DNA from 2 places in the Rothia sp. 11254D007BW genome. Region 1 is predicted to be linked to the other one. Evidence: riboswitches for the same ligand, from Rfam matches in the RefSeq annotation. Region 1 holds a riboswitch; the other holds the start of a gene.
The links. Region 1 has a riboswitch for S-adenosylmethionine ahead of ACEE43_RS06525 (nuclease PIN). Riboswitches for the same ligand answer to the same signal wherever they lie in the genome.
Positions count from the first base shown of each region.

Region 2: another riboswitch for S-adenosylmethionine. It lies ahead of ACEE43_RS07250 (ABC transporter ATP-binding protein); the one in region 1 lies ahead of ACEE43_RS06525 (nuclease PIN).

Region 1 is NZ_JBPWPK010000001.1:1,449,273-1,454,550, forward strand. It holds gene ACEE43_RS06510 (cell division protein PerM) at 1-1,668, opposite strand, end outside; gene ACEE43_RS06515 (SDR family NAD(P)-dependent oxidoreductase) at 1,781-2,554, shown strand; gene ACEE43_RS06520 (plasmid stabilization protein) at 2,684-3,115, opposite strand; gene ACEE43_RS06525 (nuclease PIN) at 3,112-3,327, opposite strand; SAM riboswitch class IV at 3,363-3,490, opposite strand; gene ACEE43_RS06530 (DEAD/DEAH box helicase) at 3,641-5,278, shown strand, end outside.
Region 2 is NZ_JBPWPK010000001.1:1,617,024-1,622,301, reverse strand. It holds gene ACEE43_RS07265 (DUF559 domain-containing protein) at 1-391, opposite strand, end outside; gene ACEE43_RS07260 (ABC transporter permease) at 628-1,485, opposite strand; gene ACEE43_RS07255 (aliphatic sulfonate ABC transporter substrate-binding protein) at 1,488-2,528, opposite strand; gene ACEE43_RS07250 (ABC transporter ATP-binding protein) at 2,537-3,343, opposite strand; SAM riboswitch class I at 3,349-3,443, opposite strand; SAM riboswitch class IV at 3,645-3,745, shown strand; gene ACEE43_RS07245 (LLM class flavin-dependent oxidoreductase) at 3,855-5,278, shown strand, end outside.

The sequences.
Region 1 (5,278 bases):
GGGTTCTTCAGCTTCGTTTTCAGGCGCTACTTCCTCAGTCTCAGGAGCAGCTTCATCGCTCTCGGCCGGCTCGTCGCTCTCGGCCGGCTGGGTCTGCTCACGGTCAGCCATGATGCGGGCCAGCGCCAGCGCAGCGGCGCCCTTCTCACTGGAGGCCGCAACCGACCCACCCTCTGCGGGGGTCTTGCCACCCGCGTCCTGATTCTCTAGCTCACCCGGTTCTACGTCTACCTGCTCGGTGGCATCCGGCTGGGCAGTGTCCGGCTGGTCAGCCCCAGCCTTTTTTGCCTTACGCTCGGCGCGGGCCGCTGCCTTCTGTGCCTTGGCCTCGGCGCGGGCTGCGCGCTTCTGCTCGCGGGTGGGCTTGGCCTGGGCAAATCGCTCCAGTTCACCGGAGGTGTCGCGCACCAGCAGGTGGGCAAGGCCCAGCCCCAGCATGGTACCGGCAGCCAGCAGCACGGCAGAGAAGGCTCCAAAGATGAGGGGGTGCGGGCCGATAGCCGTGAAGCGTCCCAGCCCCAGCGACCCGTTAGCGGCCCAGCCCAGCAGGGTGGTCAGCAGGAAGGTCGGCAGCAGGGTCAGGACGGCAAGCCCCAGGGTAGAGAGGGGCCAGGACAGCCAGCGGAAGCGAATCTTGAGGGAAAGCCACTCGTCAAAGTGGTTTTCGCCTTCGCGGAAGAACCACCAGCCGCCCAGGGCACCGGCGGCTAGGGGCACGGCAAGAGCCAGGTAGCCCCAGGGTTCGGACGCGTGCGGCAGTGCCCCCAGCACCGGCAGGGAGGGCATGACCCCCACGTTGGTGCCGGTCAGGTCAACGGAGGTGCCGGTGCCCAGGGCAAAGCCCGCGCCGGAGCTCCACGCCATGGAGTAGACCACCAGGTTCACGAGCAGACCCAGCTGCAGCAGGGTTAGGGCTAGGCCGCCGACGGCACCAGCGTGCAGGGTCTGATAAAGGGAGACCACGTCGTCCCAGTGCCAGAAGAGGGTGACCACCAGCAGCAGGGCGCCACCGGCTACAAAGGCCAGTACGCTCACCAGGGCCGCCCTCAGCAGGGCCCAGACGTAGGAGCCTGCCCAGCGGGAATACTGGCTGAATTTCTTCACCCAGTCAGCCGCGTTCACACCGATCATGGCGGCTAGCGAGCGCGATTCGGCGTACCCGCCCAAGATGATGCCCAGGGTAGCTACCCAGAGGGGTACCAGTGCGGCAAGGACGGGTGAGGTGGAGAAGAAATCGTTGGTGGATAGCAGGCTCACCCCGGCGCCCACCACGGCGTAGGCGAGAAGACCACCGGCCAGGGGCTGCCAGAACTGGCCCTCGTAGCTGGCGCGGGCCAGGCGGCGGCCGGAGCGGTAGCAGAGAGCTAGGGGGATTAGGGTGAGGCCCAGGGGTACCAGGCTCATGGTTCCGGTCACCGCTGAGAAGACCCCCTGCTCAGGGATATTCATGTTCAGGGGAACGCCGTGAACCAGTAGCCACAGGTGCCCGGCCACAGAGACAGCACCGGCTAGGGTACCGCTGCTGTTGAAGCCGTTGGTGTACCAGACCGCCACCAGAAGCAGGACGACGGTGAGGTAAGAGGCCAGCGCCACGAGGGCAAGTTCAACTGAGCCCTGCAGCCACAGGGGCATAGGGAGGGAACGTTTGGGGTGAGCGGTGGTATTCATCGTCTTTCATCATGTCATGTTTCTCTGTTGTGTGCCTGATGGCTCCGGTATACAGGGTAAGAGTGCGGTGAAGATAACCGGCCCAGCTCGCCCCGGCTGTAGAGTGGGAGCCATGAGCAGTGAAACTTCGTATGTGATGATCACCGGCGCTTCGGCAGGTATAGGCGCCGAGTTTGCCCGCCAGTATGCAGCAGCCGGGTACAACCTGGTACTCACCGCCCGGCGGGTCGAGACTCTAGAAGACCTAGCAGGCCAGCTGCGCGACAGATTCTCGGTAGACATTGAGGTAATCCCTGCCGATTTGCTGGTGGAGCAGGACGTCACCCGCCTGGTTGAGCGCCTACAGCAGGTTGAGCACCCCGTTGAGATACTGGTCAATAATGCGGGTTTCGGGCTCGGCAAGAGCTTTGATGCAGCACCCGTAGAACGCCACCTTGACCAGGTCGACGTGCTGGCTAGGGTTCCGCTCCAGCTCATGCACACGGCGATTGTTGCCATGCTGCCGCGCGGGCGGGGTCGCATTATTAACGTCGCCTCGGTGGCAGCTTTTACCCCCGGAGGCACCTACTCGGCGGTCAAACGTTTTCTGGTGGTGGCCTCAGAATCGGCCCACCTACAGTATTCGGGCCGGGGTATCCATGTGACGGCCCTCTGCCCGGGGCTAACCCGCTCGGATTTCCATGACGCTATGGGCCAGGGTGAGCCCAGCCTACCGAACTTTTTGTGGCTGAGCCCCCAACGGGTTGTTGCCGAAGGTATCGCTGCGGTCACGGCAGGTAAGCCGATCTGTGTGCCGTCCTTACCCTACAAACTAACGGTCGCAGCCGCACGGGTGCTACCCCACCGGCTGGTGGCAGCCGCGATAGCGCGGACGCGAAATTACTAAAGGTTTTCCAGGCTCACGCTCGCTGCCGACCCTCTCGCCGGTTCGCTTCGCTCACAAGCGATTCACGCCAGCCGCCGAGCCAGCAGCTTCGCTGTGAGCCTGCAAAACCCTGGAGTAGAGCTATAACGTCTAGTCTTCCCAAGGGTCCACCGCCGGGACGCCCCAGGACTTATAAATCTCGGCCTTGCTCGAAATAATCTCAAGCTGGTGGACGGTCGCGGTGGCAGCCATCAGGCCCTCAAGGGCTGCTGTGGCGAGGGGGGCGGGGCGCTGCCCACCCACCAGGTGGAGGTGCTTCTCGGCGTGGCGTCCGGCCCACTCCAGTGATACCTTCGCGTCGACTTCTAGTACGTGAGAGTCGAAGCGGTCCATGAGCTCAGCGAGCCAGCGTTCGGTTTCTGGGTAGGGGTAAAGCCCCTTGAGTTCACCGAGGCTGAGCACCGAGATATACATGGTGCGGTAGGAGCGGCGGCGCAGGCAGTTCACTACCTGCGGGTGCGGGGTGGCCTTGCGGATTTCAGCAAGGACATCGGAATCGAGAAGCAGACCTACCTGGCTCATGCAGCTTTCAGAACACCGTACTCAGTTGCAGGGATACCGCTGGGGTTGGGGGCCAGCAGGAAGTTAAGGAATTCGCTGCGCTCGTTGGAGATGCGGGTGTAGTCCTGGATGCTCATTGCGGTGTAGCCGCCGCGGGCGGGTACAGAGGCAGCAGAGATATTCTTCTGAACGGTGATGTGAGGACGGTGGGCGTGAGGTCGAGCGTTTGACATGCCGTCGTTGCGCGTAAAGTGCGCATTCCTTTCGAAACTTGCTCTTGCCTGCACCAAACAGCGCCGAAATGCGCGATGCAGACCGCTTCGTCATCCGAGCCACCCGTGAACATGGGGTTGGCGTTCAACCAAAGTCGGAGCTTGACAGTTGAATCTCTTGAAGCTGGTAAAAGCATAACTCGCTGTTGGCGCTTCTGTAAACACCGGTCTCAGAAATTTTTCTTACTGTGACGAACCAGCCCGTGGGCGCTGTGGGTAAGGCGGTGCGATACGCTAGAAGACTAGGTATTTGCTCTGTTGTGAAGGTGTGCCTGTGTCTACTTCTTTCCCTGAAATCCCGGTGACAGCCCCCGCCATTATTCGTCAGGTGGGCTCTGGTGCCTACACGCGGGGGCAGCGGTATATGCGCGAGGGTAACGTCATTCGTTACACCTATGACGAGCAGTCGCGAGTGCTGGAGGGGCAGGTGGCTGGCTCTGGTTCTGCCCCCTACACCGCGCGGGTGGCCTTCCCCGCGGAGGTCACCGCGGGCTCCTATGCTTTTTCGGCGACCTGTTCCTGCCCGGTGGCCCATAACTGCAAACACGCGGTGGCGCTGATGCTGACCGCAATCGACCGTACGGCCAAGGCTAAGCGGGCTATGACGGCGTCCTCAAGTACCTGGAAGACCACAGCGAGCGCCGACGAGAAGGTACAGGAAATCCTGGAGATGGCCGATACGGTGGGCCTGCAGCGGGCTGCAGATCTGCTGAGGGAACACCGGGGCGAGCAGGCGAGTGCCGGTACCGAGGAGCAGGCGGACGCCGGTGCTCGGGTCGGGCAGTCCCTGCCGGCCTGGCGACGCTCTCTGGCTCATTCTCTTGCTGCCCGCCCCAGCTATGACAGCCGCAACCACCGGGTGACCGGTGCGCTTGATTTGCGCCTGGTGGTGCCCGGTAAGTACGGATGGACCAAAAATAGCGGGGCCCCTCGCGTCTCGCTGGAGGCCCGGCCCCTGATGATGGGGGCCCGCGGCAAGTGGATTAAGGGCGGTTTGAGCTGGGAGAAGTTCTCGGGCTCTGCCGCCGGGTCGGCGGGAACCGGTCTGCTCCCCGAACACGCCGCCTGGTTCAATGAGTTTTACGCGGTCATTCGCGGGTCCCAGTCCATCTACTCCTCCCACCGCGATTGGGCTTCTATCTCGAATGTGGACTCGTCCTTGCTCTGGCAGATGCTGGAATCTGCCGATGAGGTGGGCTTGACCGTCCTCTTGGACGGCAAAGAAACCGGTCTGACCATCGCGAGCGCACCCCAGGTTGAATTGGCCCTTGAACCGGTCCCTGAGCGGGGGTCGTCCGCCGATGCCCTACGTCTGACTCCCCTGTTGCGCTGGGGAGCCTACACCCTGCCAGCTGGTTTCACCCACAAGCTGGGCAATAACCGCCAGGGCTTTATTGCCCTGGGTGGGGCAGCCCAAGAAACCTATGTGAAAGCCGCAGCGGCAGCCCGCTGGGAGTCCACCCTGCCCTCGGCTCTGGCCCAGGCCGCCGATGTAGCACCCAATGACCGCCCCTCCTGGCTCACCGCCGACTCGGAGCTGGTACTCATTCCCTTAGCTGAGCCGCTGGATGCGGTTGCCGAGTCCCTGGTATCCGGGGAACAGGTGACCGTGCCGGCCGCCGACGTCCCCGCCTTTTTTGCCGACTACTACCCCGCCCTCACCCGGGCTCTGCCTGTCTCAACTGCCAGCGAGGAACTGGAGCTACCGGCCGTCCGCATGCCCACCCTCGTGCTCTCTGTGCACTTTGACGAACCCGGCCCGCCCTTCACCGCCCACACCGGCTGGCACTGGGAATACCCGGTCAACCCCACCGGCGATGACAGCGATTTTCTCAGGCTTGATGCCCTGGGCTACCCCGGCGAAGACCGGGCCGATGTGCGCGATACCGCCCACGAGTACCGGGTGCTCAAA
Region 2 (5,278 bases), 170 kb from region 1:
CAGCAGATGAGCACTCTGTCTTTCGGGCACGGCTGACATGGACTTTTGGGGTAGAGCGGACGGTCTCCGTTGGATGGCTGACCCAAATTTTGCGGGGGAGCCGCAGTAGGGGCGCATCCCACCAGAGTGCTGCAGATACATGACTGAGCACGAAGTCTGATCTGGTTTTGAGAAACCCTACGTGTTGGGCGATGCAGCGGGCGCGGGCGTCCCAGCTGTTCCAGGTGGAGGTCTTGATGTAGGCTCCGTGGCAGATGCGACGAAGGGTTCCGCCCTGACACGCCCTGGTGATGCTTGAGGACGACTTCCCGAGATGGCGCAGCTCCGCAGAGGTTTTTACTTCGGTAAAGAATTGTTCCATGCCATGAATGTCTCCGATAGTTTCGTCCATGACAAGGGGTTATATATAAATTGTGGATAACTCGGGGTGTTTTGTGTGGGTTTATACCTCTATGCGTTTGTATGACGCTTGAAGGGCTGTTTTCCACAGGGGAGCTTCACCAGTGCTGTAGGTAGCCAAAAGCTTCATCTGCGTGTTCAAAGAACATGCAGATGAAGCTTTCGGTTACATTCACGGATGGTCGCGCCCTCGCCCCCTCAACCCGGCGCGTCCGCCCACCTCGTCTTCTAGTTGCTGGGGAACCGGGCCTTGACCCACCGTTCGAACACACCCAGCAGGGCGTCGGTGATCTTACCCAGGATAGCGAGTAGCACGATGGCCAGGAGCAGGCGGTCGGTGCGGCCGTTGTTCTGGGAGTCGGTGAGCAGGAAGCCCAGCCCCATCGAAGCACCGAGCAGCTCGGCGGCGACCAGGAAGAGCCATGCCTGCGCCAGGGCCAGCCTCAGACCCGAGACCACAGCGGGCAGAACGGCAGGTAGCTGCACGGTGGTAAAGAGGTTGATGCCGCGGACGCCGAAGGTGCGGGCCGCTTCAACCAGCTTGGGGTCTACGTGGGCTAGGGCCGCCGAGACGGTGGTGTAGACGGGGAAGAAGGCGCCGATAGCGATGAGGGTGACCTTGGAGTTCTCGCCGATGCCGATCCAGAGCAGCAGCAGCGGCACCCAGGCCAGCGACGGTACAGCGCGTAGGGCGCCGATGGTTGGGGCGGCGAGCACCTGGGCCCAGCGGGAGAGCCCTACCCAGGCTCCGAGCACCAGCCCGAGGATAGCCCCGATGCTGAAGCCCAGAACCACGCGCTGGGTTGAGATAGCAACGTGCAGGCCGAGCTGCCCGCGTCCTGCCAAATCAAGGGCAGCGGCAACCACCTTCGAAGGGGCAGGGAGCTGCACCGCGCTAAAGACTCCGGCGGTGCTCAGGTACTGCCAGAGCGCCAGCAGAACCAGGGGAAGCAGGGCGCCGAGCCAGGGTGCCCAGCGGCGGGTGAGCAGGGGGCGGCGGGGTACCTTCGCGGACGCCGGTGTTTCGGTGCGCGCCAGACGGCGGCGGGTTGCCGGTTGGGTGGTGAGATCAGAGGTAACTGACATGATTACTCAGCCACCAGGGTTGAAATGCGGGCGGGGTCGGCCTTCTGGGCAAAGGTATCGTTGACGATGCTGCCCAGGGCGGTGTCTACTTCGTCTTGTGAGGCAACGTCGCCGGATTCAACCAGGTAGGGGCCGACCTTCTCCAGCACGGCGAGCTGCTTGTCGCCGGGTACGTTATCGATATCGAGGTAGGTGCGGTCCCAGACGACCTGGGCGGTTTCAAGCTCAATTCCGGAGCCGTCCGCCAGAATCTGCACGGCCTCTTCTTCGTTGGCGAGTGCCCAGTCGCGGGCGTATTCGTAGACGTCAACGATGGTCTGGGCGGCTTCGGGGTCGCTCTCGATGAAGTCCTCGGTGGCGTTCAGGAAGCCGTAGGTGTTGAAGTCGACGTTGCGGTAGAAGAGGGTGTTGCCGTCCTCAATTTCGGCGCTGGCCATGATGGGGTCAAGGCCGCTCCAGGCGTCTACGGTGCCCTGGTTGAGGGCGGTGCGGCCGTCTGCGTGCTGTAGCTGCTCGATGGTGACCTCATCGGGTGACACACCTGCTTCTTCAAGAGCTTGGAGCAGGAAGAAGTAGGGGTCGGTGCCCTTGGTGACGGCTACCTTTTTACCGGCCAGGTCTTTCACCGATGAGATACCGGTATCGGTGCGGGTCACCAGAGCTGACCACTCGGGCTGGGAGTAGAGGTCAATCACCTGAATGGGGGAGCCGTTAGAGCGAGCCAGCAGGGCAGCTGAGCCCGCGGTGGAACCCACGTCAATCGCACCGGAGCGCAGGGCCTCATTGGCCTTGTTTGAACCGGCTGACTGAACCCACTCGACGTCCTTACCCTGCTCTTGTAGGGCGGTCTCAAGCCAGCCCTTTTCCTTGATAATCAGGGAGAGCGGGTTGTAGGTGGCGTAGTCGATGGTGACGGTGGCGTCGCCCGCTGCTGCAGAAGTATCGGCGGTAGAAGCGTTTTCTCCTGCCAGGCACCCGGTCAGTAGTAGGGTGCCGGTTGCGAGCAGGGCAGAAGTGGTGGTGAGACGAGAAATGAGTGACATGTATGTTCCTAGTGTTCTTCGACGCCGAGTTCGGCCAAAAGTTCTTTACGCAGGGTGGCAAGCGCCGGGTTACCGCGGTCGCGGGGGCGGTGGTCGGGCACATCGACGATACGGGCGATGGTCGCCGGTGCGGACGGCTCGGGCTTGCCCAGCACGATGACCCGGTCAGAGAGGTAGAGGGCTTCTTCTACATCGTGGGTGACCAGCAGAATAGTCGCCGGGTCCTGGGCGTGAATATCGAGCAGGAGGTCCTGCATGTTGATGCGGGTCAGGGCGTCCAGAGCGCCAAAGGGCTCATCCAAGAGTAGGACACCGGGGTTCCGCGCCAGCGCCCGGGCCAGGGAAGCGCGCTGGGCCATGCCACCGGAAATCTCGCGGGGGCGGTGCTGGGCATAGTCTGCCAGCCCCACGAGGTCTAGAAGCCGGGCAACCTGCTCGCGGGCGGCGTCCTTGGGTGTTCCCTTGGGCAACCCCAGGGCAACATTCTTCTCAACGGTTCGCCAGGGCAGCAGGCGGGGTTCCTGGAAGCCAATTGCCACGCGGGAGTCCAGGCCGCGTACCGGGCTGCCATCGATGGTGACGGTACCGGCGGTCGCTGCGCCCAGGCCCGCGGCAGCCCGTAAGAGGGTAGATTTGCCGCAACCGGAGGAGCCAATAATCGAGATAATCTCACCGGGGTAGGCGGTGAAGGAGACGTTTTCCAGGACGGTGCGGGTCTCGCCGCGCTCGCCGATGAAGGTTTTGCCGACGGCCTTGAAGTCAATGTCGCAGGCGGTGAGGGTGGTGGGGGTGCGTTCTAGCGTGGGTGCGCTCATGCTTTTCTCCATCGTCTCTTGGCGTTAGCACCGACCCCTGTAATGCGGGAGGTTGCTGCGACGTCGTTGAGCCAAGTCTCTCGGTCGCTCTGGATGGTTGACGCTCTCAACGCTAGGGGCCGGTGCCGCGGCCGGGCAAGAGTATGACGCGGTATTTCGCCTGGTTACGAGTGTGACGCAGTGGGTGAAACTGACCGGAACTCGCAGGTGAGCGTAACACTGCTCAACACGTGCCACAATGTGAAACGTAGCCTCAGATGCTTGCCTCTTGGCGGGCTGCGAGGGCTACACTAAATCTCAAGATCAAGAGTCCCAACGCGAAGCTCTGGCTAGTTGGGCGGCAACCCTCTCCCGTAGCGGGGTGCCCCAGATGAGGATCAGGCAGTAATGCAAGTACGGCGCAACCAGGCGCCACCTTCGCGAAGGCTCGGCGCCTTTTACTTTTGGGTAAGGACGCCGGTGGCAGCACGGGCGCGAGGGGCCAAGCACCACCTGTGAAAGGGCCCGGTTCATGACCGAGAAGAAGCGCATCGTCGTCAACGCCTTCGATATGACCACCACTAGCCACCAGAGCTTTGGCCTGTGGCGTCACCCCCGCAACCGTGCGGATGAGTACAACACCATCAAGTACTGGACCGACCTGGCTAAGGTCTGCGAGAAGGGTCTGTTCGACGCTGTCTTTATCGCTGACGTGGTGGGTGTCTACGATGTCTACAAGGATTCAGTAGCTCCCGTGCTGAAGGACGGCGCCCAGGTTCCTGTGGGTGACCCCTTCCTGCAGATTTCTGCTATGGCCGCTGTCACCGAGCACCTGGGCTTTGGCGTGACCGCCGCTGTGACCTACAACCAGCCCTACACTCTGGCCCGTTCCTACTCCACCCTGGATCACCTGACCGGCGGCCGTGTGGGCTTCAACGTGGTGACCTCTTACCTGCAGTCTGCTGCTGAGAACCAGGGTCTGCCCGGGCAGATTGAGCACGATGAGCGCTACGAGATTGCCGAAGAGTTCCTCGATGTCTGTTACAAGCTCTGGGAGGGCTCCTGGGAGGACGGCTCGGTACCCCGCGACCGCGAAAACGGTATCTTCGCTGACCCCTCGAAGGTGCACCCCATCCTGCACAAGGGCAAGTACTTCCAGGTTCCCGGCATCGCCCTGAGTGAACCTTCCCCCCAGCGCACCCCCGTGATTTTCCAGGCCGGTGCTTCGTCTCGCGGCCAGGCTTTCTCGGGCCAGCACGCCGAGGCTATCTTTATCACCGCCCTGCGTCCCCACCTGACCAAGGTTCTGACCGAGCGTATCCGTTCTGAGGCTGAAAAGGCCGGCCGCAAGCGCGATGACGTCAAGATCCTGGCTATGCTCTCCGTTGTTGTGGACGAGACTGACGAGAAGGCCCAGGCCAAGTACGCCGAGTACCTCAAGTACCAGAATGTTGAGGCTTCCCAGGGCATTATTGGCGGCTGGAGCGGCCTGGACCTGGATCAGTTCGATGAGGATGAGGCCCTCAAGTACGTTGAGACCGAGTCTATCCAGTCCTTCCTGACCCCCTTCACCCTGCAGGATAAGGAGAAGGAGTGGACCCGCAAGGACATCGCCGAGCACTGCGCTACCGGCGGTATGGGTGCGGTTCTGGTGGGCTCCCCCCAGACCGTTGCCGATGAGCTGGAGAAGTGGATTGACGAGGGCGGCCTGGATGGCATCAACCTGGCCTACCATGTTTCCCCCGGCTCCTTTGAGGACTTCGTTGAGTTCGTCGTCCCCGAGCTGCAGAAGCGCGGCCGCTACCGCACCGCCTATGAGGGTTCCACCCTGCGTGAGAGCCTCTTCGGTGAGGGCAACAAGTATGTGGACGAGCGCCACCCGGCTGCCAAGTACCGCGGCGCCTACGCGGGCAAGCCCTCTGCTGCTGACACCCCGGCTCGTGACTTCCTCAAGCT